Regions from separate parts of the Enterobacter cloacae complex sp. R_G8 genome, predicted to be linked through region 3. Evidence: predicted binding sites of a transcription regulator. Region 3 holds the regulator's gene; each other region holds the start of a gene.

Region 1 (7,702 bases), 360 kb from region 3:
TAGAGGTATCCAGTAAACGCTCACCCCAACGGGAAAGGCCACTGATTAACCCCAGTACCAGGCCGATGCTGCCGCCGATGGAAAACCCAATCAACGCGCGCCACGAGCTAATGGCCAGGTGCTGCCACAGCTCGCCGCTGGCACTCAGCGACCAGAAGGCTTCGATAACGCCCTCCGGAGAGGGCAAAATGCGGCTCGAAAGCCAGCCGGTGGAGGAGGCCAGTTGCCAGATAAGGACTATGCCGACAGGTAAAAACCACGGGGCGGCCCGCAGCAGCCATTTGTGTGAGGTGACGAACATGGCAACTCCTTAGCTTTGCGCGACTTTTCGTGGAATAAACTCGTTGGCCACGGCTTCGCCCTGAAGCTGCAGCTGTCGGGGCTGCGGAATGTCCGGGATGGCGACATCCAGATGCGGGAACAGCAGTTCACCCACTTTGTACGCCTCTTCAAGATGCGGATAGCCCGACAGGATAAAACTGTCGATACCCAGCTCAGCATATTCATTGATACGCGCTGCCACGGTCGGACCGTCACCCACCAGCGCGGTACCCGCACCACCCCGTACCAGGCCGACACCCGCCCACAGATTCGGACTGATCTCCAGATTCTCGCGTTTGCCGTTATGTAATGAGGCCATCCGGTGTTGTCCTACGGAGTCGGTTTTCGCAAATGCCGCCTGCGCTTTGGCGATGGTCTCATCGTCCAGATGTGAAATCAGCCGGTCTGCGGCCTGCCAGGCCTCTTCGTTGGTTTCACGCACAATCACGTGCAGGCGAATGCCAAAGCGTACCTTGCGGCCGTGAGCGGCGGCTTTGGCCCGCACCTGGGCGATTTTCTCTTTCACCAATTCAGGAGGTTCACCCCAGGTCAGATAGAGATCGACCTGTTCTGCCGCCAGATCCTGCGCCACATCCGACGATCCGCCGAAGTAAAGTGGCGGACGCGGCTGCTGAACAGGCGGGAAGTAAAGTTTCGCGTCACGTACATGAATATGTTTGCCTTCAAAGGTGACCGTTTCGCCCTCAAGCAGACGGCGCCAGACGCGGGTGAACTCGGCGGAGGCCTCATAGCGTTCCGTATGATCGAGGAACACGCCGTCACCGGCCAGCTCCTGCGGATCGCTGCCGGTGACCAGGTTAAACAGCGCGCGTCCGTTGGAAAGTCTGTCGAGCGTTGCCGCCTGACGGGCAGCAACGGTCGGGGAAACCACGCTCGGGCGTAATGCCACCAGGAATTTCAGGCGCTGGGTGACCGGGATCATCGACGCGGCGACCAGCCAGGCGTCTTCGCACGAGCGACCGGTGGGGATCAGCACGCCGGTGAAACCGATTCGGTCTGCCGCCTGCGCAATCTGCTGCAGGTACCCGTGATCAACCGGGCGCGAACCCTCTTCGGTACCAAGATAGTGTCCATCACCGTGGGTAGGTAAAAACCAGAAAAGATTCAGACTCATGATTTGGCTCCTTCTTTGGCTGTGGGCTGCCAGATGCGTTCGCGAATGTTCACCTGTTTTGGAACTAAGCGGTTTTGATAAAAGAGGTCAGCAGTCTGTTGCTGCAGGGCTGCGACATGCGCGTCCACCGGGGTGATGGTGGTGGGTGGACGGTGGTTGAGATAGCTGGCGATCACCGCCTCCGGTAAGCCCATGGTTTTCGCCAGCAGGGTGATGCTCTCCGGTCGCTGGCTTTGCGTCAGGGTATCGGCCTCGGTAAAGGTATTCAGGACCTCCTGAACAAAGGCACCGTTTTTCTCGGCATATGGACGGGCAGCGAGGTAGAACGAACCGGTTTGTTTCAGTGTGGTGCCATCTTTTAACACCCGCACGCCACCCTGCAATAATGCCGCGGAGTAGTAAGGATCCCAGATGGCCCACGCGTCAACATTGCCTTGCTGGAAGGCGGCGCGTGCATCAGCCGGAGTCAGATAGACGGGCTGAATATCGGTGAACTTTAGCCCGGCCTCCTGCAGGGCGCGGAGCAGCAGGTTGTGCGAGCTGGAACCTTTCTGGAACGCGACTTTGTGACCCTTAAGTTCGGCCACATTTTTTATGGCGCTGTTTTCAGGCACCAGAATCACCTCCGCTTTGGGTTTCGGGGGTTCAACGCCGACGTAGACCAGATCCGCCCCGGCCGCCTGTGCAAAGATCGGTGGAATATCGCCGGTACTGCCTAAATCGATGCTGCCGACGTTCAATGCCTCCAGCATCTGGGGGCCGGCAGGAAACTCCACCCAGGAGAATTTGGTCTGTGGGAAGCGTTTTTCCAGAAGCTGGTGGCTTTTGGCCAGCACCATGCTGACGCTGCCTTTCTGGTAACCAATGCGCAAACTGTCAGGTGCCGTCTCTGCTGCATGGGCCAGTGACGAGAGTGCCAGCAGACCAGCCAGGCTAATTCGACTCAGTGTTTTAAACATGCGCGACTCCTTGTGGCTGTCCAAACGCAGGGGCCTGAATATCGCGACGGTGCAGGGCATGCCAGAACGTTTCCAGTGCGCTGTCGAGGCGGGTTTGCAGGTTCGGTGTGACATGAGGTTTATGCTGGTAATCGATCACCTGCGAGTCATCGGCGAAAACGCCGTGCAGGATCTCCTGCGCCTTCAACGCGTTCAGTACCGGCTTCAGGGCGTAATCCACCGCCAGTAAATGAGCAACCGTGCCGCCCGTTGCCAGCGGCAACACCACTTTGCCGTCAAGTGCACGTTCAGGCAGCAGATCGAGCAACGTTTTCAGTGCGCCTGAAAATGAGGCTTTATAAATCGGCGTCGCCACGATAAGCCCGTCAGCACTTTTGAGTTGTTCAGTCAGGGTTTTCAGTGCCGGGCTGTCAAAGCGGGCGTAGAGCAGATCCTCAGGCTCAAAGTTGTGCAGGTTCCAGTGGCACACTTCCACATCCAGCGCATTGAGCTTTTCGCGGGCATATTCCAGCAGGGCGCTGGAACGAGAAGGGAATCGTGGACTTCCGGCCAGGGTGATGACGCGCATGTGTGCTCCTTATAACTAATTGTTTGCTTTTATCTAACATTCATAACAATTTTCTGGAGTGTGACACTGCGCGGTTATTCCACTAAATGATTTATCTGCAATTAAAATGCGAAAAAGTGCATAACAAGTGTACTGACAGGTAAACGTTTGCGTTTTACGTCCATTTTTTTGCCACAGGTCAATTCCCTTTCCGGGCAGGATCGCACATAATCCCCTCCCGGTTTGCACACCGGGAATCCAGGAGAGTTCATGTACTACCCCTTCGTTCGTAAAGCCCTTTTCCAGCTCGACCCTGAGCGCGCTCATGAATTTACATTCCAGCAGTTACGCCGTATTACGGGTACGCCGCTGGCCGCACTGGTGCGTCAGAATGTGCCGGAAAAACCTGTGCAGTGCATGGGTCTGACCTTTAAAAACCCGCTGGGTCTGGCGGCCGGTCTGGATAAAAATGGCGAGTGCATTGATGCCCTGGGCGCGATGGGCTTTGGTTCCATCGAAATCGGTACCGTCACGCCGCGTCCGCAGCCAGGTAATGATAAGCCGCGTCTGTTCCGCCTGGTTGAAGCCGAGGGGCTGATCAACCGCATGGGCTTTAATAACCTCGGCGTGGATCATCTGGTAGAGAACGTCAAAAAAGCTCATTTCGATGGCGTATTAGGCATCAATATTGGCAAAAATAAAGACACGCCGGTTGAGCAGGGTAAAGATGACTATCTGATTTGTATGGATAAAGTCTACGCCTATGCCGGTTATATCGCCGTGAATATTTCATCGCCGAATACCCCGGGGCTACGTTCTCTGCAATATGGTGAAGCGCTGGACGATCTTCTGAGCGCCATTAAAAATAAACAAAATGCACTGCAGGCGATCCACCATAAATATGTCCCGGTGGCGGTTAAGATCGCACCGGATCTTTCTGCTGAAGAATTGATCCAGGTTGCCGACAGTTTAGTTCGTCATAATATTGATGGTGTGATTGCAACCAATACGACGCTCGATCGCTCCCTCGTTCAGGGAATGAAAAACTGTGACGAAGCGGGTGGGTTAAGTGGACGTCCGGTACAATTAAAAAGTACGGAAATTATTCGCGCACTCTCCGCCGAATTAAAAGGTCGTCTACCCATTATCGGTGTCGGTGGTATCGATTCGGTGATTGCTGCGCGCGAGAAGATGGCTGCGGGAGCCTCACTGGTGCAAATCTATTCCGGCTTTATTTTTAAAGGACCGCCACTGATTAAAGAAATCGTTACTCATATCTAATCTTTTCTCTTAATCAGACAACCAGGGCTTTATTTCCAGCCCTGGTTGTTTTATATTCCGTCACTGTTGCTTATTTAGACATTATAGTCTTTTATTAATGGTGTTATAAACGAAGCGACAATCAGGACATTTTTAGTACAGGACGTTTGGGGACGGGAGAGAAACATGCGAATTAAACCTGACGATAACTGGCGCTGGTATTTTTGTGACGAGCATGACCGTATGATGCTCGATTTAGCCAATGGTATGTTGTTCCGCTCTCGTTTTGCCCGTCGCATGTTAACCCCGGACGCTTTCTCCCCGTCTGGTTTTTGTGTCGACGACGCTGCGCTTTATTTCTCTTTTGAAGAGAAATGCCGTGACCTGCAGCTCTCAAAAGAACAGCGTGCCGAACTGGTATTAAACGCGCTGGTGGCGATTCGTTTCCTGAAACCGCAAATGCCAAAAAGCTGGCATTTTCTGCCGCACGACATGAACTGGACGCCAGCCACGGGCGACGCGGCCAGCGTCAATCTGAGCGATACCGCAGAAGAGGTGAGTTTGCTGGTAGTGGAACCTGGCGAAAATGCTGCGCTTTGTCTGCTGGCCCAGCCCGGCGTGACCATTGCCGGGCGGACGATGCAGCTCGGGGATGCTATTAAAGTGATGAATGACAGGCTGAAACCGCAGCTTCGCGTAGATTCGTTCAGCCTGGAACAGGCGGTTTAAGCTTCCAGCTGTACTGACGTTTTAGGAATACAGCTGCAGCACAGGATCGTCCCGTCATCACCCATTGCTGATTTCTTCAGCGCACTCACTTCGCCCCCGACCAGCTTGATACGACAGCATCCACAGATACCCGCCCGACAGGAATACGGGATGCGGATCCCGGCTTGCTCCAGTTGCTCAAGTAAAACCTGCTGATTGTTTCCCCGAATAACGCGGCCCTGCCAGTGAATATCCACCGCCGAACTGGTTTGCATCTCAACGTCGACAAACTCTTCTTCCTGACCTGCGCCGTATACGCGTGCTGGCCCACGGGCGAGAATTTCCACCTCGTCGCCCACGCGGATGACCCCGCTGGAGCGTGGAATAAGATTCTGGCCGAAATCCACATCGCCATTGTCCTGCGCAGTGCGGAACGACTGCAGGGTTTTCAGCGGCTCGCCGGAAGGGTGTTTCTGGCCTTTCTCCGGGCTCACGGTTGTGAAGATACAGCGGCTGCACGGCTTCACGACATCAAAAATCACGCTGCCGATGCGGATCACTTTCCAGGTGTCTTCTTCCCAGGCTTCAGTGCCGGTCACCACCAGATTCGGTCGAAATTGCTCCATCTGCACGCTGGCCTTACAGCGGCGCTGCAGGTCACGCAGTGACGCTTCGTTGGTTAACAGGAACGGAAAGCCATCGGCGAACGAAAGGGGAACCGCTTCGTGGCGCTTGACGCGTCGTGTCAGCGCCGGACCCACCCAGCGCAGCTGTACCTCGCGGGAGAAGAAGCCGCTCAGCCAGCGGTTAATTTCGTCCGGGGCAATGCGAGCGGTAAAATGATTGCCCCACACTTCCGTTGGCGCATCGACAGGCGCAAAATCAGCAAAGCGAATCACTACACTGGAGTCATCCGGCGCGGTGAGGTGCAGACCGTCGTGAAGCGGTGAAGGCGTAAAGCGAACCATCTGCGGGAACTGGCGTGCGGTAATGAATGTACCGTCAGGCTCGGTGACCATAAAAATACGATCGAAGGCAAATCCGCTTATGTCAGCCAGCGCGTGAGAAACGCCGATACCGCGCATGGATTTCACCGGATGAATAAAAAGCCTGGATAACGTCGCCACTGTGCACAGTCCCTCGAATGAAAATAAGCCTTCAACTTTATGACATACACGTCATATTAGCTATAATGCGCGACAATTTTCTTAGAGTAAAAGTGACGATATGAATTCTCTGTTTGCCAGTACGGCCCGTGGGCTGGAAGAGCTGTTAAAAACTGAACTGGAAACCCTGGGCGCGCAAGAGTGCCAGGTGGTTCAGGGTGGTGTCCATTTTGAGGGCGACACACGGCTTATTTACCAGAGCCTGATGTGGAGCCGTCTGGCGTCGCGCATCATGCTGCCGATGAAAGAGTGCAAGGTCTACAGCGATCTTGACCTCTATACCGGCGTACAGATGATCGACTGGACAGAGATCTTCACGCCAGATGCCACCTTTGCGGTGCATTTTAACGGCGTAAACGATGAGATCCGCAACAGCCAGTACGGCGCGCTGCGTGTGAAAGACGCCATCGTGGACTGTTTTACGCGTAAAAATAAAGAACGACCAAACGTCGATCGTGAAAACCCGGATCTGCGCATTAACGTCTGGCTCAATGGCGATACCGCCAGTATCTCTCTGGATCTGAGCGGGGCGGGTCTGCATCTGCGTGGCTACCGCGATCGCACCGGTATGGCGCCCATCAAAGAAACCCTGGCCGCCGCCATCGTGATGCGCTCCGGCTGGCAGCCGGGAACGCCACTGCTCGACCCCATGTGTGGATCCGGCACGCTGCTGATTGAAGCCGCCATGCTGGCGACTGACCGCGCTCCCGGCCTGCATCGTGGCCACTGGGGCTTTAGCGGCTGGGCGCAGCACGATGAAGCCCTCTGGAAAGAGATCAAAGCTGAAGCACAGGCCCGTGCGCGTAAAGGTCTGGCCGAGTACACCTCCCATTTCTATGGCTCTGACAGCGACCCGCGCGTGATTGAACGTGCGCGCAGCAATGCCCGTCGCGCGGGTATCGGTGAGCTGGTGACCTTTGATGTGAAAGATGTCGCGAACCTGACCAACCCGCTGCCGAAAGGCCCGTACGGTACGGTTATTAGCAACCCGCCATACGGTGAACGTCTGGACAGCGAACCGGCGCTGATTGCGCTGCACAGCCTGCTGGGCCGTAATATGAAAGACTACTTTGGCGGCTGGAATCTCTCCCTGTTTAGCGCTTCACCAGAACTGCTGAGCTGCCTGCAGCTGCGCGCAGATCGCCAGTTTAAAGCGAAGAATGGCCCGCTGGATTGCGTGCAGAAAAACTACCATCTGGCGGAGAAAGCGGCGGACAGTAAACCGTCGGGTGTGGCGGAAGATTACGCCAACCGTCTGCGCAAGAACCTGAAGAAATTTGAAAAATGGGCTAAACAGGAAGGCATTGAATGCTATCGCCTGTATGACGCTGACCTCCCGGAATACAACGTGGCGGTTGACCGCTATGCCGACTGGGTGGTGATTCAGGAATATGCTCCACCAAAGACCATTGATGCGCAAAAAGCGCGCCAGCGCATGCTGGACGTCATTGCTGCGACCATTGCCGTGCTTGGCATTGCGCCAAACAAGCTGGTGCTGAAAACCCGCGAGCGTCAGAAAGGGAAAAACCAGTATCAGAAGATGGGGGAGAAGGGCGACTTTATCGAAGTGGGCGAATACAACGCTCGCCTGTGGGTTAACCTGACG
Region 2 (7,702 bases), 2.0 Mb from region 3:
CGCCACGTCAACGCACAGGGTGTCGAAGTAGTGAGCGTGACGCAGTTTAAGGCCTTTCTGCTGCAGACCGCAGGCCAGAATATCGGCCAGACGGTGAATGCGGCTGGCGATGCGTTTCAGGCCAACCGGACCGTGGAACACCGCATACAGGCTGGCGATGTTTGCCAGCAGAACCTGTGACGTACAAATGTTGGAGTTCGCTTTCTCGCGGCGGATATGCTGCTCACGCGTCTGCATCGCCATGCGCAGCGCAGTGTTACCGGCAGCGTCTTTTGACACGCCAATAATACGGCCCGGCATGGAGCGTTTGAATTCATCTTTTGCCGCAAAGAATGCTGCGTGCGGGCCGCCGTAGCCCATCGGCACACCGAAGCGTTGCGCAGAGCCGAAGACAATATCCGCACCCTGTTTGCCAGGCGCCGTTAGCAGTACCAGCGCCATAAAATCAGCGGCGACGCTGACAACGACTTTGCGGGATTTGAGTTCGGTCATCAGCGCGCTGTAGTCATGCACTTCGCCGGTGGTACCCACCTGCTGCAGCAGCACGCCAAAGACGTCCTGGTGATCCAGTACTTTGTCGGCATCATCGACAATGACGTCGAAGCCAAAGGTTTCCGCACGGGTGCGTACCACATCCAGCGTCTGCGGATGAACATCCGCCGCCACAAAGAAGCGGTTGGCGTTTTTCAGCTTGCTCACGCGCTTCGCCATCGCCATGGCTTCTGCCGCAGCAGTGGCTTCATCCAGCAGAGAGGCGGAAGCGATATCCAGTCCGGTCAGATCCAGGGTCACCTGCTGGAAGTTCAACAGCGCTTCCAGACGGCCCTGGGACACTTCCGGCTGATAGGGGGTATACGCGGTATACCAGCCCGGGTTTTCCAGCATGTTGCGCAGGATCACCGGCGGTAACTGCACGTTGGTATAACCCATGCCAATGTAAGACTTATAGCGCTTGTTAAGAGCAGCGATGGCCTTTAATTCTGCCAGCGCAGCAACTTCAGTCGTCGCCTCACCCACCTGTGGTGGCGTGGCAAGCTGGATGTCTTTTGGCACGATCTGGCCGATCAGTGCGTCTAATGAATCCGCGCCAACTGTCTTCAGCATCTCCTGCTGTTGCTGAGCATCCGGCCCAATGTGACGTTCAATGAAGGCGCCACGGTTTTCAAGCTGGCTTAAAGTCTGTGTCATGAGCGATGATTCCTGAAACGTGCAGTGAATTTAAGTTCCCTCTCCCTGTGGGAGAGGGGTAGGGTGAGGGGAAGATGGGCACCCTCACCCCTGCCCTCTCCCGAAGGGAGAGGGATAATGGCTTACTCGTCTTCTAACAGGGCTTCGTATGCGGTGGCATCCAGCAGCGCAGCAACCTGCGATTCGTCGCTGGCTTTGATCTTGAAGATCCAGCCGCCTTCATACGGCTCGCTGTTGACCAGTTCCGGGGAGTCACTCAGCGCATCATTAACGGCAATGATTTCACCGCTTACCGGTGCGTAGATATCAGATGCCGCTTTAACGGACTCCGCGACAGCGCAGTCGTCGCCCGCGCTGACGGTCGCGCCCACTTCCGGCAGGTCAACAAACACCATGTCGCCCAGCAGCTCTTGCGCGTGCTCGGTGATCCCAACGGTATAAGAGCCGTCCGCCTCTTTGCGCAGCCACTCGTGTTCTTTGCTGTATTTCAGTTCTGCTGGCACATTGCTCATTGAAGTTCTCCTGATAAAAATGATTAGGCGACCGGTTTACCGGCGCGAACAAAAATCGGTTTGGTCACGTGGACAGGCATTTCACGGTTGCGGATCTGTACCACCGCCGTTTCGCCAATGCCGGCCGGCACGCGTGCCAGTGCAATACTGTAGCCCAGCGTCGGGGAGAAGGTACCGCTGGTGATCACGCCTTCACGCGGATTGCCGTCTGCATCGGTAAAACGTACCGGCAGCTCGCCGCGCAGCACGCCTTTTTCCTTCATCACCAGGCCAACCAGCTGTTCAGTGCCCTTTTCGCGCTGCATCTCCAGCGCTTCACGGCCAATGAATTCGCGATCGGCCGGTTCCCAGGCGATGGTCCAGCCCATGTTAGCAGCCAGCGGAGAGACGCTTTCGTCCATCTCCTGACCATAAAGGTTCATGCCCGCTTCCAGACGCAGCGTATCGCGCGCGCCCAGTCCTGCTGGCTTGACGCCCGCTTCCACCAGCGCACGCCAGAAGTCGGCGGCTTTTTCATTCGGCATGGCAATTTCATAGCCCGCTTCACCGGTATAGCCGGTGGTCGCGATAAACAGATCGCCTGCCTGCACGCCGAAGAACGGCTTCATGCCAGCGGTGGCCTGACGCTGCTCGTCGTTGAACAGCGTGGCGGCTTTCGCCTGCGCGTTCGGCCCCTGCACCGCGATCAGAGACAGATCATCACGTACGGTGATGTCGATGGCATACGGTTCGGCGTGTTGGGTAATCCAGGAGAGGTCTTTTTCGCGGGTGGCGGAGTTTACAACGAGGCGGAAGAAATCTTCAGTGAAATAGTAGACGATGAGGTCATCAATCACGCCGCCGGAGGCATTTAGCATGCCGGTGTAGAGCGCTTTACCTGGCGTCTTCAGTTTTGCGACGTCGTTTGCCAGCAGATAACGCAAAAACTCCCGGGTGCGGCTACCGCGCAGATCGACAATCGTCATGTGGGACACGTCGAACATACCGGCATCGGTGCGTACCGCGTGGTGCTCATCAATCTGTGAGCCGTAATGCAGCGGCATCATCCAGCCGTGAAAGTCCACCATACGTGCACCGCATAACACGTGTTGTTCGTACAAAGGAGTCTGTTGAGCCATCTTTTCCTCGTTGAAAAATTCACCGTGAATCCCGGTATCGGCCCCGTTCCCCGGCGCCGACGCAAACGTTCTCTTTTACCTGAACTTACCACCGAAACCGGCGATTAACCATAAGGTAAAACAGGTCATCACATTAGCTTATGACCAAAAAACGCTGAAAAGCCTACAGAGTTATTCACTGGTAAAATGCGATTCAACCCGCATAAAATTAACAACAATCTAACAAGATTTAGCACATGGTGATATTTCGTGCGGAAAAACGGGCCGAATTTCCGCAACACGAAAATAGCCAGATTAGATTATCTAATGCGAAAAATGACGTGAAATTAGAATATTTCAAACGAGCATATTTACCCGGCGCAGAGGCCGGGTAAATAAAGTGTGACGGGGGTCTAAATCAGCGTAGCCAGTCAGGCAGGTCGTTAAGACCCATCGCCTGGCGAAGAAGTTGAGGTTTTACGCCTGGAAGGGTGTCGGCAAGTTTGAGGCCGATGTCGCGCAGCAGTTTTTTCGCCGGGTTTGCCCCGGCAAACAGCTCGCGAAAGCCCTGCATGCCTGCCAGCATCACCGCCGCGCTGTGCTTGCGGCTACGTTCGTAGCGACGCAGGTAGAGATGCTGGCCGATGTCTTTACCTTCGCGGTGCAGACGGCGCAACTCATTCACCAACTCTGCCGCATCCATAAAGCCGAGGTTAACCCCCTGCCCGGCCAGCGGATGAATGGTATGCGCCGCGTCACCCACCAGCGCGAGACGGTGTGCCGCAAACTGGCGCGCGTAGCGGCCGGTCAATGGGAATACCAAACGTTCGCTCTCAAGGGTGCACAGCCCAAGACGGTTATCAAACGCCATGCACAGCGCCTGATTAAACGCCTCTGGCGTCGCCTCGCGCATCAGCTGTGCTTTTTCCGGCACCAGAGACCAGACGATCGAGCACAGGTGCGGATCGCTCAGCGGCAGAAACGCCAGAATGCCATCGTTATGGAAAATCTGGCGCGCAACGCCACCGTGCGGCTCTTCAGTACGGATGGTCGCGACCAGCGCATGATGACGATAGTCCCAGAAGGTCAGGGGAATATCCGCCTTGTTACGCAGCCAGGAGTTTGCGCCATCCGCGCCCACCACCAGCCGTGCGGTCAACATATCGCCGCTCTGCAGGGTGATAAACGCTTCGTTTTCCCCCCACGCCACCTGCTGGATTTGCGCGGGCGCGATCAGGGTGATATCGCTGCAGGATTGCGCTTTTTGCCATAACGCATGGTGAATGACGGCATTTTCGATGATATGACCCAGATGGCTATAGCCCATACTTTCATCATCAAACGCGATATGGCCAAAGCTGTCTTTGTCCCACACTTCCATCCCGTGATAGCAGCTGGCACGCTGCGCCACGATATCTGACCAGACGCCAAGGCGCGTCAGTAGTTTTTCGCTGGCGGCGTTGATTGCCGAGACGCGCAGTTCCGGTGGCGCATCGTGCGCAACTGGCTGAGGCAGATTTTGTTCCAGCACGGCCACGCGCAGACCGCTGCCCTGTAAACCACAGGCCAGCGCCAGCCCTACCATTCCGCCGCCCACAATGGCGACATCAACATTTTGCACGATGATAACTCCTTAACGCGCGACCCAACCAAGGGTCCGCTGCGCCAGCACGTCACGTGCCGGAATGAATAATTCCATCGCCATCAGCCCAAGGTTGCGGCCTGCAACCAGCGGTGCCCAGCGATTGGCAAACAGATGTACCAGGCCATCGGTGACGCCGATAGTCGCTTCTTTATCCGCCCGGCGTCGCTTTTGATAATGGCTGAGCACCGGATACGCACCGCAATCTTTTTGCTCATGCCACGCCTGGGACAGAGTCTCTGCCAGGCTCATCACGTCGCGCAACCCAAGGTTGAAGCCTTGCCCGGCGATTGGGTGCAGCGTTTGTGCGGCATTGCCCACCAGCGCCACGCGATGGGAGATGGACTGAGATGCCGTGGTCAGCGACAGCGGGTAAACAGCGCGTTTTCCCGCATGGGTAATACGCCCCAGCCGCCAGCCAAAGGCTTTTTGCAGCTCGGAACAAAAACGTTCGTCGGACCAGGCCTCAACGTCAGCCGCTTTATCCTGGGGATGACACCACACCAGCGAGCAGCGTCCGTTTGACATCGGCAGCATGGCCAGCGGGCCGTGCTGGGTGAAACGCTCAAACGCTCTGCCATTGTGTTCTCCCGCCGTGGAGACGTTAGCAATAACGGCGACCTGCCCGTAAGGCTGCGAGCGCCATTCCACGCCGCACTGGGTGCCAAGCGCAGAACGAGAACCATCGGCGGCGACCAGAAGCTGGCCATCGAGAACCGTGCCGTTTTCCAGCGTCACGCTGACCGCCTCTTCGCTACGGCTAAAGCTGGCGACGCGCGCCGGGCAATGCAGCGTCACGCCCGGGGCATCCTGCAATAAACGGAACAGACGCAGCCCGACGTCGTGAAGTTCAACCACCCTGCCTAACGCATCGATGCGGTAATCCTGGGCGTCCAGCGTCACAAACCCGGCATGGCCACGATCGCTGACGTGAACGGTATTAATCGCCGTCGCACAATCCGCAATCGCCTGCCAGATGCCAATGCGCGCGAGCTGCTGGCATGTCCCCTGTGCCAGCGCAATGGCGCGGGCATCAAAACCAGGATGATCGGACGCCTCTGGCGCCACGGCCTCCACCAGATGGACCGGGAGTTGCCCTTTCGTCAAATGCGAGATGGCCAGCGCCAGCGTAGCTCCCGTCATCCCCCCGCCAACGATAATCACGCTCATGGGCGTGCCGCTGCCATCAGCGCCTCAATGTCATCGGCGCTTTTCACCACGCCCGCGGTCAGGTTTTCGTTACCGGTTTCGGTGATGACAATGTCATCTTCGATGCGAATGCCAATTCCACGGTACGCTTCCGGCACGTCGGCATCCGGCGCAATGTAGAGCCCCGGTTCAACGGTCAGCACCATCCCCGGCTCCAGCACGCGAGAACGTTCTGCACCATACGCGCCCACATCATGCACATCCAGCCCCAGCCAGTGGCTCAGGCCGTGCATAAAGTAGGGGCGATGCGCATTTTCAGCAATCAGGGTATCCACATCACCGTTCAGGATCCCGAGCCTTACGAGGCCGGTAATCATGATGCGCACCACTTCGCCGGTCACTTCCTGGATGGAGGTACCGGGGCGATAGAGCGTCAGCGCCGTCTCAAGGGATTCAAGGACGATGTCATAAATCTCGCGCTGCGCGGGTGAGAACTTACCGTTCACCGGGGACGTACGGGTAATGTCGCCCGCATAGCCCTGGTATTCGCAACCCGCATCAATCAGTACCAGATCGCCGTCACGCAGCTCACTTTCGTTTTCGGTGTAGTGCAGAATACAGCCGTTTTCGCCGCCGCCGACAATGGTGTTGTAGGAGGGATAGCGGGCACCGTGGCGGTTAAATTCGTGGTGGATCTCGCCTTCCAGCTGATATTCAAACATGCCTGGACGGCACTTCTCCATCGCCCTTGTGTGTGCCAGTGCGCTGATTTCGCCTGCACGACGCATCACGTCCAGCTCTTCTTGCGATTTGAACAGGCGCATCTCGTGGACCACCGGACGCCAGTCCGTCAGCGTGGCCGGGGCAGAGAGATTCTGACGGGAGCCTTTACGCAGCTTGTCCAGCGCGGTAAAGACTATCTCATCGGCATACGCATACTCGCCCTGCGCGTGGTAAAGCACATCCAGCCCGTTCAGCAACTGATAGAGCTGCTGGTTGATTTCGCTGAATGCCAGTGCACGGTCCACACCCAGTTTTGCTGGCGCGGCCTCTTGCCCCAGACGTCGACCGAACCAGATTTCCGCCGTGAGATCCCGAACGCGGTTGAAAATCACGCTGTGGTTGTGGGTGTCATTGCTCTTGATCAGCACCAGTACCGCCTCCGGTTCATTGAACCCGGTGAAGTACCAGAAATCGCTGTTCTGACGATAGGGGTATTCACTGTCGGCGCTGCGCGTCACTTCGGGCGCGGCAAAAATCAGCGCTGCGCTTCCTGGCTGCATTTTTGCCAACAGCGCCTGACGACGACGGGAATACTCTTGATTCGAGATAACCATGACACCCTCCTGTGCGTTATTTTTCTTAATGTAAGGTTGGCTTACGGACTTCCGGTGCGGTTGGCTTTGAGCGCGTAAAGTTGTCGTGGCACAGCAGTGCCGCCACGCGAACGTACTCGATGATCTCTTCGAGAGACATCTCCAGCTCTTCCTGATCTTCTTCTTCGTCGTAACCCAGTTGCGCGATGTTACGCAAATCGTCGATCGCTTCACCCGCTTCGCCGGTGACTTTATCAAGCTTAGGCTGCGTGACGCCCAGCCCCAGCAGATAGTGGTTTACCCAACCGGCCAGCGCATCGGCGCGATCGAACACGCTGACATCGTCGCCTTCAGGCAGATAAAGCTGAAAAAGGAAGCCATCGTCTTCCAGCGAATCGCTGATTGCCGAGTGCATTTTTCGCAGCGCTTCCGCCAGTTCATGACCAAACGCCAGCCCTTCGTTCGTGAGGTCGTGGATCAGCGGCTGCCATGAGCTGTCGCTGTTTCCGCCGCATAGCATGCCACTGATCAGACCGTGCATTTCGGCAGGGGTTAAACCCACACCCTGCTGGTTCAGTAACTGGTTTAAATCGTTGTAACCAGGCATTTCGTTCTGTATAGACATGAGCTTTCGTCATCAAAGGGAGGAATATTCATGATATGCTACCACTTTGGACCCTGGTGATACCAGAAAAGGGCTTGTATCTTCACATCAGGGTAGCTATAGTGTCGCCCCTTCGCAGCCCCCGGGGCAGTAAGCGAAGGCAGCGCAGTCAATCAGCAGGAAGGTGGCATGTC
Region 3 (7,702 bases):
CCACGTTGTTGAGCTGCCGGAATATATGCTGGATGGCATCGAAACCGGTGCCTCGATTGCGCATAACGGTTGCTGCCTGACGGTGACCGAAATTAACGGCAATCAGATTAGCTTTGATTTGATGAAAGAGACGCTGCGTATCACCAATCTGGGCGAACTGGTGGTGGGCGATACCTTAAACGTAGAGCGTGCGGCGAAGTTCAGCGATGAAATTGGTGGTCATCTGATGTCGGGCCATATCATGACCACCGCCGAAGTGGCGAAAATTGTCACCTCTGAAAATAATCGTCAAATCTGGTTTAAAGTGCAGGATCCGGCATTGATGAAATACATCCTGTATAAAGGGTTTATTGGTATTGATGGGATTAGCCTGACGGTCGGAGAAGTGACGCCGACGCGTTTTTGCGTGCATTTAATTCCGGAAACGCTGCAGCGTACGACGCTGGGCGCGAAAAAACTGGGGCAGCGTGTGAATATTGAGATCGATCCGCAAACCCAGGCAGTCGTGGATACCGTGGAGCGCGTGCTGGCGGCAAAAGAGGCGGCCATAATAAAGGCCACGGAAGAAGAATAAAAAAATAACCCCGGCAATCCGGGGTTATTTTTTATCGCGGTACACGCAAACCGTGTTCAATCCCGCGACTAAAGACCACCTGCCAGAGCTGAATATCACGCGCCCGGAACGCACCGGCGCAGGCATTCAGATAATAGCTGAACATGCGTTTAAATCGTTCAGAATAGTTGTCTGCAATCTCAGGCCACGCTTGCTGGAAACGCTCATGCCAGGCCATCAGGGTCGTGTCGTAATCCGCGCCGAAGTTATGCCAGTCTTCCATGATGAAATGGCCTTCACTGGCGTTGGCAATCTGGCGGACTGAAGGCAAACAGCCATTCGGAAAGATGTATTTATTGATCCACGGGTCAACGTTATTGTCCGTGCGCTTAGAGCCTATGGTGTGCAGCAGGAAGATGCCGTCCGGTTTTAAATTACGATCCACCACCTCAAAATAGGTGTCGTAATTTTTCGGCCCGACGTGCTCAAACATGCCCACGGAAACAATGCGATCAAACTGTTCGTTGAGGTCGCGATAGTCCTGAAGACGGATATCGACGTCCAGACCCTGACAGCGTTCCCGGGCCATTTTTTGCTGCTCGGCTGAAATGGTGACGCCGACCACGCTGACGCCATAATGCTTCGCCATAAAATACGCCAGACCGCCCCAGCCACAGCCAATATCCAGAACGCGCATACCGGGCTGTAACTGTAGCTTCTCGCTAATCAGCCGCAGCTTATCCTGCTGGGCCGCTTCAAGGGTGGTCGCCTCTTTCCAGTAGGCGCAGGAGTATTGCATGAAGGGATCCAGCATGCGGCTGAACAAATCGTTACCGAGATCGTAGTGCTCTTTACCCACTATCCACGCCCGTTTTTTACTTTGCAGATTGAACAAACGGGCGGAAGCGACGCGCAACGTATCTTTGATATTGCGGGGGAGCTGGTTCTCCAGACCGGCGCGCAACACGCTGGCAAAGAAAATATCCAGCCGCTCGCAATCCCACCAGCCATCCATATAGCTTTCGCCCAGCCCTAACGATCCCTCGCGCAGCACGCGTTTAAAAAAATCGGGATGTTTGACCTGCGGATCGGAGGGTGAAGATCCGTTGATAGTGATGCCTGCACGACCTAACAGTTCACTGACGATCCGGGACCAGTTATCGTCCGGAACGCTGACTTCTTCTATACACGATGAACTCATAGCTTCTCCATCACCTTACTGTGATCAGAACCTTCAAACAGCGTAGACGCTTTTTATGGTTTGTGAGAAATCTCACGGTAAATACCGCGAGGCTAGTATCCGACGTAGAACAGAGGAAGGGAGATATCCCTTGCCGAAATGCCTTCCATGGTAAAACGGGAGCACTCCGGCTCCCGTTAACACTTAATATTTATCGTATTTAATCGAACCAAATTTAGTATAGGCCTCAAAATTTGGTGATTCAATAGAAAATTCTTAGCAACCTAATCACTGAAATGTCACATATTTTCCGCAGTGACTACGCATGCGACGTTTCCGGCTGCGTGGGGCTATCAAGCTCACGTTGTGCGGCTGATTGCACGCGATATCCCATCACGGCCAGCACAACAGTCGCCAGCATCACGCTGGTGGTGGTCAACAGCGGCGTGGCAATCAGCGCTGAAACCACCAGGCTTGCCAGGAAGCACAGACCCAGCTGCAGGGTATTTTGCAGGGCAGCGGCACGACCTGTCGCCTGCGGGAAAGGACGTAACGCCTGTGCCACCACGATAGGGTAAATGGCGCCGTTAGCCACTGCCATCACGCAGAACGGAATCAATATCTCTACCAGGCCGACGCCCGGAATAAAACCGACAGCCCAGGTGGCGATCACACTCAGAGCAAAGAGCACCAGCAGCCATGGCAGCATCTGCTGGCCTTCCCATTTCTGCAGTGCCGCACGGCAGCCGTATCCGCCCAGCAGGAAGGCGATGGTCTGCGGGACATAGCTCAGGCCAATGGCGGCCGGGCTGTATCCCATATCGTGCAGAATAAACGGCGAGCCAGTGAGCCAGGCGAAGAAGCTCGCCGAGCAGGCGGCATAGACCAGGACATTACCACGATACGCTTTGGCGCTCAGCAGGGAGAGGAACGTGATCGGTTTGGCGTCGGCATGCGCCTCTTTTTTATGCGCGGGCTTGAGGGCAAACGCCGGCAGCATCAGTACCAGCGTGATGGCAAACAGCGTGGCGAAGATAGCCTGCCACTCGAAATGCACCAGGATCCAGCTGCCCAGCAGGGGAGCGAGGGCAGGTGAAAGCCCTACCAGGGGCATAATGGTGGCGAAAATGCGGTTGGTGCGGTTGGCCGGGTAGTAGTCGGTAACAAGGGCCTGCCAGGTCACCGCTGCCGCACAGACGCCGACGGCTTGCACAAAGCGCAGCACCAGCAGCCAGGTCGCATCGCGTACCCATAACATTCCCAGACAGCCGACGGCAAAAATGCCCAGGCCCAGTAACAGCACCGGTTTACGCCCAAAGCGATCGGAGAGCGGGCCCCAGAGCAACTGTGCAATGGCAAAGCCCGCGAGGAACAAACTCAGGCTGGCGCTGATGGCCGCAGCAGGGGTTTGTAAATCTGCCTGCATCGCCGCAAACGCGGGCAGGTACATATCGGTGGCCAAAAAGCCCAGCACGCTCAAACCGCCGAGCCAGACTAAAAATCCATTCCTGGGTTGCATTGTTTTATTCTCCTTGAGGAGGCAGGTAGACACTGGCGCAGAGTGTAGGGAGTGCAAAGCGGGTTGTGAAACGCTAATATTTGGCTAGTGCATTCAAATTTTTTGCAGGCAGAAAATGTGGTCAGATTATTCTCTTGAAGTTGTCGATGCTGTCGCACGAAACGGCAGTTTCAGCGGTGCCGCACAGGAGCTACACCGCGTTCCCTCCGCGATAAGCTACACGGTACGTCAGCTCGAAGAGTGGCTGGCTGTGCCGCTGTTTGAACGACGTCATCGCGATGTGGAATTAACGCCGGCAGGGGCGTGGTTTTTGAAAGAAGGGCGTTCTGTTATCAAAAAAATGCAGATCACCCGTGAACAGTGTCAGCAGATCGCCAACGGCTGGCGCGGGCATCTCTCCATTGCCGTGGATAACATCGTCAAACCCGAGCGCACCCGGCAGATGATTGTGGATTTCTATCGTCATTTTTCAGACGTTGAACTTCGCGTCTCGCAGGAGGTGTTCAACGGCGTCTGGGACGCGCTGGCGGACGGCAGGGCAGAGATGGCGATTGGGGCGACCCAGGCGATCCCCGTCGGGGGACGCTATGCGTTTCGTGATATGGGCATGTTGAGCTGGAAATGTGTGGTGGCAAGCGATCATCCCCTGGCTGCCATGGAGGGGCCGCTGAGTGACGACACGCTGCGCAACTGGCCGTCGCTGGTGCTGGAAGATACCTCGCGCTCGTTGCCAAAACGTATTACCTGGCTTCTGGATAATCAGCGGCGGGTGGTGGCGCCGGACTGGGAGTCCTCCGCGACCTGCCTCAGTGCCGGGCTGTGTGTCGCGATGGTGCCCGTGCATTTCGCTAAGCCGAGAATCGATACCGGTGAATGGGTCGAACTGACGCTGGAGAATCCGTTCCCGGATGCAGCCTGCTGCCTGACGTGGCAACAAAATGACGTGTCGCCCGCCATGGCGTGGTTACTGGATTACCTGGGAGACAGCGAAACGCTTAACCGGGAATGGTTACGGGAGCCAGCGTAACTGGCTCCGTACAGTGATTAACGACGGTAGTCGCGGAACGGACCATCCGCAACGGAACGGCGTTCGATAAGACGCGGGTGGACTTCAATCGACTGCGACTCTTCACGTTTGTTGACGATCCTGTCCATCAGCATATTGAAGGCCGTTTCACCCAGGGAGTCTTTCGGCTGGTGAATGGTGGTCAGCGCTGGGGTAAAGAAGCGCGCGTTGCGCACGTTGTCATAGCCGATCACGGAAATATCCTGCGGCACGCGCAGGCCCAGCTCATCGGCCGCACACAGGGCCCCCATCGCCATGATATCCCCGCCGCAGAACACCGCCGTTGGACGATGCGGCTGGGAAACGATCTGCTGCATGGCGCGGTAGCCCGATTCCGGCTCAAAGTCGCCCTGCACGATCCAGTTTTCCGGCACGGTGATCAGCGCTTCTTCCATCGCCTTCATAAATCCGGCCAGACGGCCAGCACCGGTGTTGCGCTCAAGCGGCCCCGGGATCACGCCAATTTCACGGTGACCGCGTTCAATCAGATAGCGGCCCGCCATATAACCGCCTTCAAAGGCGTTATCGATGACGGAGTCGGTAAAGTCGGCGCGCGCTTCGCCCCAGTCCATCACCACCATTGGGATATGACGATACTCTTCCAGCATGGAAAGCACGGACTCCGGATACTCGGAGCACATCACCAGCAGGCCATCCACGCGTTTTTGCGCCATCATCGACAGATAGGCGCGCTGTTTTTCAATGTTGTTCCACGCGTTGCCGAGGATCAGGGTATAGCCTTTCTGGAAGCAGTTTTTCTCAACCGCTTCGATGATTTCGGCAAAATAGGCCGCTTCACTGCTGGTCGCCAGCAAACCAATAGATTTGGTGTGATTAACTTTAAGACTGCGCGCAACGGCACTCGGCGAGTAGTGCAGCTCTTTGATTGCCGCCCAGACGGCGTTGCGCGTCTCTTCCGCCACGAAGCGGGTTTTGTTAATTACATGTGATACGGTTGTAGTGGAAACGTTTGCGCGTTTTGCTACGTCTTTAATTGTTGCCATTAAATGTCACTCCAGACCATATCCTAAACTCCTGAAAACCTTGAAGGTAAACGTTTGCCTTCTCTCACCCTTATCACGCAATCTTGAATTGCGGCACGCCAGGAAAACGACACGGGACGTCAGGAGGGGGTCAATGGCCGGTACGCTAATAAATTTAGCGTGGAATTTTGTCCTATCTTGATGAAAAGGGGAAGAGCTAAAGTGGTTATCCGTTTAAATCCGGGAAGATTTTTGACGTAAATTGTGTAAAAATGAGCAAGCTCACTTTTCGTGGGGGGATTAAAAGGAGAAAAATTGATGAGTTCCGATCTGAAGTTTTCGCTGTTCACCACCATTATTGTGCTGGCGCTGATTGTTGCCGCGGGTCTGACGGCTGCACTGCACTGATTTACGCGGAGGGGGCGTTCGCTCTCTCCCGCTTCCCCTGATTGTTACATCTCCGGCAAAAATCTTTTGCCAATTTGTTAACTTCTCATTTTTTGTGATTAATGTCATGCTTTCGCCTTCTTTGTTCTGTGTCACGACCTGACACGGCATCCGGAGTTGACGCATGAAAATCAATTTTCCCCTGCTGGCCCTGGCGATTGGCGCTTTTGGGATTGGCACTACTGAATTCTCCCCTATGGGGCTCTTACCGGTTATCGCCCGCGGTGTGGACGTCTCTATCCCTGCAGCCGGGATGTTAATCAGCGCCTATGCCATTGGCGTAATGGTTGGTGCTCCGCTGATGACGCTGTTGCTTTCCCACCGCGCTCGCCGTAACGCGCTGATTTTCCTGATGGCTATCTTTACCCTCGGCAATGTGCTCTCCGCCATTTCGCCGGATTACACCACACTGATGCTGTCCCGCATTCTGACCAGCCTTAACCACGGTGCCTTCTTTGGGCTGGGGTCGGTGGTTGCCGCAAGCGTGGTGCCCAAACACAAGCAGGCGAGTGCCGTGGCAACCATGTTTATGGGCCTGACCATCGCCAACATTGGCGGTGTTCCTGCGGCGACCTGGCTGGGAGAGGTCATTGGCTGGCGTATGTCGTTCCTGGCAACCGCCGTACTGGGCGTTGTCGCGATGGTGGCGTTGTTCTTCTCCCTGCCGAAAGGCAGCGCTGGTGAGCGGCCTGAGGTACGTAAAGAGCTGTCGGTACTGATGCGCCCGCAGGTGCTCTCGGCGCTGCTTACTACCGTGCTGGGTGCCGGGGCGATGTTTACCCTTTACACCTATATTTCGCCGGTGCTGCATGACATCACTCACGCGACGCCGATCTTTATCACCGCGATGCTGGTGCTGATTGGCGTGGGCTTCTCGATTGGTAACTATCTGGGCGGGAAATTTGCTGACCGCTCCGTGAGCGGAACGCTGAAGGGTTTTCTGACCCTGCTGATTGTCATCATGGTTGCCATCCCGTGGCTGGCGCGTAATGAAGTTGGCGCGGCCATTGCGATGGTCGTCTGGGGGGCGGCCACCTTTGCCGTGGTTCCGCCGCTGCAGATGCGCGTAATGCGCGTCGCGCATGAGGCGCCGGGCCTCTCCTCGTCAGTGAATATTGGTGCGTTCAATCTGGGCAATGCGCTCGGTGCCGCAGCGGGTGGTGCTGTGATTTCGGGTGGTCTGGGATACAGCTTTGTGCCGGTGATGGGGGCCATTATTGCCGCGCTTGGCCTGCTGCTAGTGATGATGTCGGGTCGTAAACAGCCTGAAGCGGCCTGTGCTGCCGAATAAAAAAACGCAGAAGGGGAAACCCTTCTGCGTCTCTCTTACGCGGCGAAGTTCTTCGCCACAAAGTCCCAGTTAACCAGTGCCCAGAAGTGCTCCAGGTAGTTAGGACGCGCGTTACGGTAATCAATGTAGTACGCGTGTTCCCAGACATCCACGGTCATCAGCGGAGTCGCGCTGGTGGTCAGTGGTGTACCCGCGTTAGACGTGGAGACGATAGCCAGTTTGCCATCGGCCTCTTTTACCAGCCATGTCCAGCCAGAACCGAAGTTTTTGATTGCGGCATCGGTAAATTTCGCTTTGAACTCCGCAAAGCTGCCAAAGGCGGCGTTAATCGCAGCAGCCAGTTCACCGGTCGGCTCGCCGCCCGCATTTGGCGCCAGGCAGTGCCAGTAGAAAGTGTGGTTCCACACCTGAGCAGCGTTGTTGAATACGCCACCGTCTGAACTGCGGACGATCTCTTCCAGCGTTTTGCCTTCAAAATCGGTGCCCTTGATCAGGTTGTTGAGGTTGGTGACATAGGTCTGGTGATGTTTGCCGTAATGATATTCCAGGGTTTCCGCAGAAATGTGCGGTGCCAGGGCGTCTTTTGCATACGGTAGTGCAGGTAATTCGAACGACATTGCTTCTCTCCTTATTGTATTTTGCGTTGCCAATAACCACACAGAC
Region 4 (7,702 bases), 1.6 Mb from region 3:
TTTTGTCGCTTTGAGCAAAGCCGGCATAACGCTGGCGAATGCGAATTAAACAGTTCATACGTTCTCCTGGCGAAAATGTGATTGTCTGCGCAAATACGAATTTTGCTCGCCTGAATGAATTTTATATTCCATTATAGTGCGATTATTATGAATTAAAAATTCCAGAGGTAAAAAAGATGAATCTTGGCTCACTTGTATCAGAAACGCGTAACCCGCAAACCATGGATCTGGATGCACTCTCCACCCTGGAGCTGGTTAACCGTTTTAATCAACAGGATACGCTGGTCGCCCTGGCAGTGAAAGAGACATTACCAGAGGTGGCGAAGGCCGTCGATGCCGCGGCGCAGGCGCTCAAGGCGGGTGGCCGCATTATCTATATGGGCGCCGGAACCAGCGGACGTCTCGGCGTGCTGGATGCGTCTGAATGTCCACCCACGTTCGGCGTTCCGCACGGGCTGGTGGTCGGCCTCATTGCCGGTGGGCCTGGTGCGCTGCTGAAGGCGGTGGAAGGGGCGGAAGACAACAAACAGCTCGGCGAAGATGACCTGAAAGGGATTAACCTCAACGCAAAGGATCTGGTCGTCGGACTGGCCGCTTCCGGGCGCACACCTTACGTCATTGGCGGTCTGGAGTATGCCAACCAGACGGGTTGTACTACCGTGGCTATCTCCTGTAATCCTGGCTCACCCATTGCGCAGGTGGCCCACATCGCGATTTCTCCGGTCGTCGGGCCCGAAGCGCTTACCGGCTCCACGCGCCTCAAATCCGGGACTGCGCAAAAACTGGTACTCAATATGATCTCCACCGGCGCGATGGTGAAGTTCGGCAAGGTGTATCAGAACCTGATGGTGGATATGCAGGCCACCAACGTCAAGCTGGTGGACAGGGCCTGTCGCATGGTGATGGAAGCGACAGGCGCAGGCCGCGAAGAGGCGGAAGCCGTCCTCACGCAAACCGATCACGATGTGAAACCGGCCATTCTGATGATCCTGAGCGGGCTGGATGCCGCCGCCGCACGAGCTAAACTCGCTGCGCATGATGGGTTCTTACGGGCGGCATTAGAAAACTAAAAAGAGGCGTGTATGGAAAAAACAGCAGCGCTCGCCAGCCATATTTTGCAGGGGATCGGCGGAGAGAAGAACATTCAGCGTCTGGAAAACTGCATGACGCGCGTGCGCGTCGAGGTGCATGACGACGACCAGCTTGATATCGCGCATCTTAAGCAACTTCCTGGCGTCAGCGGATACGTTAAGCAGGGGCAGCAGCATCAGCTGATCGTCGGGCCGGGAAAAGCGGCACAGGTCGTTGATGCCATGCGCGCATTGATGGGCGGAGGGGCGGCCGTGCCGGTTGACGATGCCGGGCGCACCAAAGCGCAGGCGAAGGCCAAATACAAAGCCCCCATGAGCGATGCGCTGCGGCAGCTGGCAAACGTCTTTATCCCTCTTATTCCGGCATTTATTGCCTCCGGCTTGATCACCGGGATCATCAATATCCTCAAGCGCCCGGATATAGTCGGCGATTTTGCCACGCACTATCCGAACCTGCTCGGGATTCTGGGGATCTTTGGTAGCGCTGTCTTCGCCATCATGAACATTCTGGTTGGGGTCAATACCGCTAAAGTGTTTGGCGGCTCCATGGCCATGGGCGGGGTGATGGCCGGTATTCTCTCCAGCCCGCAGCTGGCGCAGATAACCCTGTTCGGCGAGGCCCTCCAGCCCGGTCGCGGCGGGGTGATTGCGGTGCTGCTGGTGGTCATTCTGATGTGCTGGATTGAGAAAAAGCTGCGCGCCGTTCTCCCCGGTTCAATTGAGCTGATCCTCAATCCGCTGCTGACCACGCTTATCACCGGCTGTGTGGCGATTGTGGCCCTGCAGCCGCTGGGCGGCTGGATCTCAGAGGTGATTGCCCACGGCGCTTCTCTGGCTATCGATCGCGGTGGGCTGTTCGTGGGGGCTGTGCTGTCAGGGACCTTCCTGCCGCTGGTGCTGACCGGGCTGCATCAGGGACTGGTACCGATCCACGTCGAGCTGGTGCAGGCGCATGGTTATAACGCGCTGCTGCCCATCCTGTCGATGGCGGGGGTAGGTCAGGTCGGTGCGGCGATTGCCGTGCTGATGAAAACCCGCAACGCGCGGTTGAAAAAAGTGATTAAAGGGGCGCTACCGGTTGGATTACTGGGCATTGGCGAGCCGCTGATTTTTGGTGTCACGCTGCCGCTCGGTAAGCCTTTCCTTGCGGCCTGTCTGGGCGGCGCGGTAGGCGGGGCGCTTATCAGCTACTGGAAAGTCGCCACCGTTATTACCTTTGGTCTCTCCGGTTTACCGCTGGCGCTTACCATCGTGACCGGAAAAGTCATGCTCTATCTGTTAGGCTATCTGGTAGCGGTGATCGCCGGGTTCCTGTTTACCTGGCTGGCGGGATTCAACGACCCAGAGGAGTAAGGTTTGGCTAATCACGAGCGTCGTGTTGTCTTTTTCGATCTGGATGGAACGCTGCATCAGCAGGATATGTTTGGTACGTTTATGCGCTACCTGCTGCGGCGTCAGCCCCTGAACGCACTGCTCGTCTTACCTTTGTTACCCGTGATTGGCCTTGCGCTGCTGGTGAAAGGCCGGGCTGCGCGCTGGCCAATGAGTCTGCTGCTCTGGGGCTGCACCTTTGGCCACAGTGAAGCCCGGCTCAAACAGCTTGAGCAGGATTTTGCGCACTGGTTTCGGGGTCATGTGACGGCGTTTCCGGTTGTGCAGGCGCGACTGACCAGCTACCTCGATGCGAACGATGCCGATATCTGGTTGATTACCGGCTCGCCGCAGTCGCTGGTAGAGCAGGTCTATTTTGATACGCCGTGGTTGCCGAGAGTGAACCTGATCGCCACGCAGATCTCCCGTGGTTACGGCGGGTGGGTATTGAGCATGCGCTGTCTGGGGCACGAAAAGGTGGCCCAGCTGGAGATGCGCATTGGCACGCCGCTGCGTCTGTACAGCGGTTACAGCGACAGTAAGCAGGACAACCCGCTGCTCTATTTTTGCCAGCACCGCTGGCGCGTGACACCTGCGGGTGAACTTCAGCAACTCGAATAGTTTTATCCATAGTGGGTGTGTATAATGCCGCCCGCTTTTCGACTGGAGTATCAACCGTTGTCCAACCCTGAATTCACACATGAATACTGGATGCGTCATGCGCTAACGCTTGCCCGGCGCGCCTGGGACGAGGGGGAAGTGCCCGTGGGGGCCGTGCTTGTCCATAACAATCAGGTGATTGGCGAAGGGTGGAACCGCCCGATTGGCCGCCACGATCCTACCGCTCACGCAGAAATCATGGCACTTCGTCAGGGGGGGCTGGTACTGCAAAACTACCGTCTGCTCGACACCACGCTGTACGTCACGCTTGAACCGTGCGTCATGTGTTCCGGCGCGATGGTGCACAGCCGTATCGGTACGCTGGTCTTTGGTGCGCGGGATGAAAAAACCGGCGCTGCGGGCTCGCTGATGGATGTGCTCGGACACCCGGGAATGAACCATCAGGTGAAGACTATCGGTGGGGTACTTGCACCAGAGTGTTCGGGGCTATTAAGTGATTTCTTTCGAATGCGCCGTCAGCAGAAAAAGCAACAAAAGGCAGAATTGAAGTCCTCGGGCGATTAATTTCGTCCGGTGCCACAACGGGATAGCTCTGCGCCAGTTGCCTGGCCTCCGTCGCCTCTTTTTCTTTCTCCAGCAGATACCCCACCAGGCTAATTTGATACTTACGAATATTTTCCACGTAAGCATAAGCCTCATGCCCGCGCGCATAACCGTAGGTCAGCTTGTTGTACCACGGCTTCTGGCTCAGAAGCGGCAGACGCTGTTTTACGTCAGACCAGCTGTCGGGGTTGCCTTTTGTTTTTGCCGTCAGGGCACGGGCGTCCAGCATGTGGGCATAGCCCATGTTGTAGGCGGCCAGCGCGAACCAGATGCGCTCCTCTTCCGGCACCGTCTCAGGCACTTTGGCCATCATATCCTGCAGGTAGCGCGCGCCGCCGCTGATGCTCTGTTCCGCATCGGTACGGTCGGTCAGCCCGAGGCTCTGCGCGGTATTTTTGGTCAGCATCATCAGGCCGCGCACGCCGGTCGGCGAGGTGGCCTGGGTGTCCCAGTGTGATTCCTGATAAGAAATCGCCGCCAGCAACCGCCAGTCGATCTCCTGGGCATATTTTTCGAATAACGGCTGCAGGTCCGGCAGTACGCTATCTACGGCGCGCAGGAAGCTACGGGTGTCGACGTAGTCAAAGTCGTCACCATGGCCGAGGTACTTCTCCTCAAGGCGTGCCAGCGTACCGTCTTCATTGATGGTGTTATAAAAATCGAGCATGGCCGCAGAGAGGGTCTGATCGTCATCCAGATGGGTAAACCAGGTGACCGGCTGTTCGTCCGTCACGTCCAGCGCCACGGCGATTTCAGGATGCACCCGCTGGAACAGGCTGATCGCCACGGAGTCGGCGATGGTGTAAGGCAGTTTCTGATCTTTGACCTGGTCCAGCAGCTCCGTCGTGCCGAGTTTAGGGTCAACGGTCCAGCTCAGATCGGGGTATTTCTTCTCCTTCAGCTCACGCAGATCGTCAATCACCACATGGCCAGGGGCAATCGTCAGCTGTTGAGCATTGATCGAGGCGAGCGTGCGCGGGCGCAGGCTCCCGACGCGATAGACCAGCTGCTGTGAAACGGAGTAATAGGTCGGGCCCGGCTGGTAATTCTTGCTGCGCTCGCTGTTGTACACCAGCCCGGCGGCGAGGATATCGGCATCGTCGTTATCCAGGTCATCAAACAGCTGGCTGATGTTCTGGCGCACGGTGATTTTGAGCTTCACGCCGAGATAATCAGCAAACTGCTGGGCCAGTTCATAATCCAGACCGATAGTTTTGCCGTTGATGTCGCTGTAAATCAGCGGAGAGCTGAGGGTACTGACGCGCAGCTCCCCCCGCTCCTGAATAGCGGCGATGCGGTTTTCGGCTTTGCCGAACCAGGGGATGGAAGGCCAGAGGGCCACTGCCAACAGCAACGTTACAATGCCGATGAGCAGATAATTAATCTTTAATTTTTTCAATTAGTTAATTCTCTGCGACGCCGGTTGCCTTAGTCTGCTGTAGCCATGTTAAAAATAAGGTTTGCCATTGATTGAGCGGCATTTTGCGTAAAGTTACGCCACTTGGCAACCAATTAGAGAGACAGGTCACATCTATTGTTAAATGTCTTTGCCGATTTTATTTCGACGCAAACGGTTTCGTCGACGCTCAGGATTCTCTATAATGACGCCCGTTTTCCCCCCTTGCGCACACTGTAAGCGCCCCGGCGCTTCGAAGACGAGAGACTTATGATGGAAATTCTGCGTGGTTCGCCTGCACTGTCTGCCTTCCGTATTAACAAACTGCTGGCACGTTTTCAGGCAGCCGACCTTCCGGTAAGCAATATTTACGCTGAGTATGTCCATTTTGCTGACCTGAATGCCCCCCTGAATGCAGAGGAGCGCGTACAGCTGGAACGCCTGCTCAAGTATGGCCCAAGCCTGAGCAGCCATACCCCAACCGGTAAACTGATTCTTGCGACGCCTCGTCCAGGCACCATCTCCCCCTGGTCTTCCAAAGCGACTGACATCGCACACAACTGTGGTCTGAACCAGATTAACCGTCTGGAACGCGGCGTGGCGTACTATGTTGAAGCCTCCACCCTGAGCGACGCGCAGTGGCAGGCGGTGGCCGCAGAGCTGCATGACCGCATGATGGAGAGCGTGTTTGCTTCTCTGGATGATGCGCAGAAACTTTTCTCCCACCATCAGCCTGCGCCAGTCCAGAGCGTGGATTTGCTGGGGCAAGGCCGTCAGGCGCTGATTGACGCCAACCTGCGTCTCGGCCTGGCACTGGCAGAAGACGAGATCGACTACCTGCAGGATGCGTTCGTTAAGCTGAACCGTAATCCGAACGATATCGAACTGTATATGTTCGCGCAGGCTAACTCCGAGCACTGCCGCCACAAGATTTTCAACGCCGACTGGATTATTGACGGCGAACAGCAGCCGAAGTCGCTGTTCAAAATGATCAAAAACACCATGGAGAAAACCCCTGACCACGTGCTGTCTGCCTATAAAGACAACGCTGCGGTGATGGAAGGTTCCGAGGTGGGCCGCTTCTTCGCCGATCGCGAAGCAGGGCGCTATGATTTCCATCAGGAGCCGGCGCATATCCTGATGAAAGTGGAAACTCACAACCACCCGACGGCGATCTCTCCGTGGCCGGGTGCGGCGACCGGTTCCGGCGGCGAAATCCGTGACGAAGGGGCGACGGGCCGTGGTGCTAAACCAAAAGCGGGTCTGGTCGGTTTCTCCGTCTCCAACCTGCGTATCCCGGGCTTTGAACAGCCGTGGGAAGAAGATTTCGGCAAGCCAGAGCGTATTGTGACCGCGCTGGATATCATGACCGAAGGCCCACTGGGCGGCGCGGCATTCAACAACGAATTTGGTCGTCCGGCACTGAACGGTTACTTCCGTACCTATGAAGAGAAAGTGGACAGCCACAACGGCGAAGAGCTGCGCGGCTACCACAAGCCGATCATGCTGGCGGGCGGGATCGGTAACATTCGTGCCGATCACGTGCAGAAAGGTGAGATCGTCGTCGGTGCGAAGCTGATCGTCCTCGGTGGGCCGGCGATGAACATCGGTCTGGGCGGCGGTGCGGCCTCTTCAATGACGTCCGGTCAGTCTGACGCGGATCTCGACTTTGCCTCCGTTCAGCGCGACAACCCTGAAATGGAGCGTCGTTGCCAGGAAGTGATCGACCGCTGCTGGCAGCTGGGTGATGCTAACCCGATCCTCTTTATTCACGACGTTGGGGCGGGTGGCCTGTCCAACGCCATGCCGGAGCTGGTGAGCGACGGGGGGCGCGGCGGGCGTTTCAACCTGCGCGACATTCTGAGCGATGAGCCGGGCATGAGCCCGCTGGAGATCTGGTGTAACGAATCCCAGGAACGTTATGTGCTGGCCGTCGCAGCCGATCAGCTGCCGCTGTTTGACGAGCTGTGCCGTCGAGAGCGCGCTCCGTATGCCGTCATCGGTGAAGCGACTGAAGAGAAACACCTGACCCTGAGCGATACCCATTTCGACAACCAGCCAATCGACCTGCCGCTGGACGTGCTGCTCGGCAAAACGCCGAAGATGACCCGCGACGTACAGACCCGCAAAGCGGCGGGCAACGCGCTGGATCGTCAGGGCATTACCGTAGCAGAGGCGGTGAATCGCGTGCTGCACCTGCCTGCGGTGGCAGAGAAAACCTTCCTGGTCACCATCGGCGACCGTACCGTGACCGGCATGGTCTCGCGCGATCAGATGGTAGGTCCGTGGCAGATCCCGGTGGCGAACTGCGCCGTGACCACCGCGAGCCTCGACAGCTACTACGGTGAGGCGATGGCGCTGGGCGAACGTACCCCGGTAGCGCTGCTGGACTTCGCGGCCTCTGCTCGTCTGGCCGTCGGTGAAGCGCTGACCAACATCGCCGCGACGCAGATTGGCGATATCAAACGTATCAAACTGTCCGCGAACTGGATGGCCGCTGCCGGTCACCCGGGCGAAGACGCAGGCCTGTATGAAGCCGTTAAAGCGGTGGGTGAAGAGCTCTGTCCTGCACTCGGCCTGACCATTCCGGTGGGTAAAGACTCCATGTCGATGAAAACCC

Evidence for each region. Region 3 encodes PurR, which represses purine synthesis genes. Its sites were predicted from a motif close to CANGCAAACGTTTGCNTG; they were not measured.
Region 1: pyrD (quinone-dependent dihydroorotate dehydrogenase) is a predicted target of PurR. The motif match lies at 3,120-3,137, and genes of this name have one in related genera.
Region 2: gcvT (glycine cleavage system aminomethyltransferase GcvT) is a predicted target of PurR. The motif match lies at 2,877-2,894, and genes of this name have one in related genera.
Region 4: purL (phosphoribosylformylglycinamidine synthase) is a predicted target of PurR. The motif match lies at 5,250-5,267, and genes of this name have one in related genera.

What each region holds. Positions count from the first base shown of each region.
Region 1 covers NZ_CP102246.1:3,421,922-3,429,623, reverse strand. Annotated here, with positions in the region: gene ssuC (aliphatic sulfonate ABC transporter permease SsuC) at 1-301, opposite strand, end outside; gene ssuD (FMNH2-dependent alkanesulfonate monooxygenase) at 311-1,456, opposite strand; partial or broken gene NQ842_RS16350 (sulfonate ABC transporter substrate-binding protein) at 1,416-2,415, opposite strand; gene ssuE (NADPH-dependent FMN reductase) at 2,408-2,983, opposite strand; gene pyrD (quinone-dependent dihydroorotate dehydrogenase) at 3,233-4,243, shown strand; gene zapC (cell division protein ZapC) at 4,409-4,951, shown strand; gene NQ842_RS16330 (YcbX family protein) at 4,948-6,057, opposite strand; gene rlmKL (bifunctional 23S rRNA (guanine(2069)-N(7))-methyltransferase RlmK/23S rRNA (guanine(2445)-N(2))-methyltransferase RlmL) at 6,158-7,702, shown strand, end outside.
Region 2 covers NZ_CP102246.1:1,092,790-1,100,491, reverse strand. Annotated here, with positions in the region: gene gcvP (aminomethyl-transferring glycine dehydrogenase) at 1-1,188, opposite strand, end outside; gene gcvH (glycine cleavage system protein GcvH) at 1,311-1,700, opposite strand; gene gcvT (glycine cleavage system aminomethyltransferase GcvT) at 1,724-2,818, opposite strand; gene ubiI (FAD-dependent 2-octaprenylphenol hydroxylase) at 3,216-4,418, opposite strand; gene ubiH (2-octaprenyl-6-methoxyphenyl hydroxylase) at 4,431-5,609, opposite strand; gene pepP (Xaa-Pro aminopeptidase) at 5,606-6,919, opposite strand; gene NQ842_RS05240 (YecA family protein) at 6,951-7,529, opposite strand; gene zapA (cell division protein ZapA) at 7,698-7,702, shown strand, end outside.
Region 3 covers NZ_CP102246.1:3,062,371-3,070,072, reverse strand. Annotated here, with positions in the region: gene NQ842_RS14515 (riboflavin synthase subunit alpha) at 1-574, shown strand, start outside; gene cfa (cyclopropane fatty acyl phospholipid synthase) at 606-1,754, opposite strand; gene punC (purine nucleoside transporter PunC) at 2,053-3,252, opposite strand; gene punR (DNA-binding transcriptional activator PunR) at 3,368-4,279, shown strand; gene purR (HTH-type transcriptional repressor PurR) at 4,297-5,322, opposite strand; gene NQ842_RS14490 (YnhF family membrane protein) at 5,620-5,709, shown strand; gene NQ842_RS14485 (MFS transporter) at 5,873-7,039, shown strand; gene sodB (superoxide dismutase [Fe]) at 7,075-7,656, opposite strand.
Region 4 covers NZ_CP102246.1:1,438,874-1,446,575, forward strand. Annotated here, with positions in the region: gene NQ842_RS06925 (MurR/RpiR family transcriptional regulator) at 1-58, opposite strand, end outside; gene murQ (N-acetylmuramic acid 6-phosphate etherase) at 177-1,070, shown strand; gene NQ842_RS06935 (PTS transporter subunit EIIC) at 1,083-2,444, shown strand; gene yfhb (phosphatidylglycerophosphatase C) at 2,448-3,083, shown strand; gene tadA (tRNA adenosine(34) deaminase TadA) at 3,108-3,647, shown strand; gene mltF (membrane-bound lytic murein transglycosylase MltF) at 3,535-5,085, opposite strand; gene purL (phosphoribosylformylglycinamidine synthase) at 5,353-7,702, shown strand, end outside.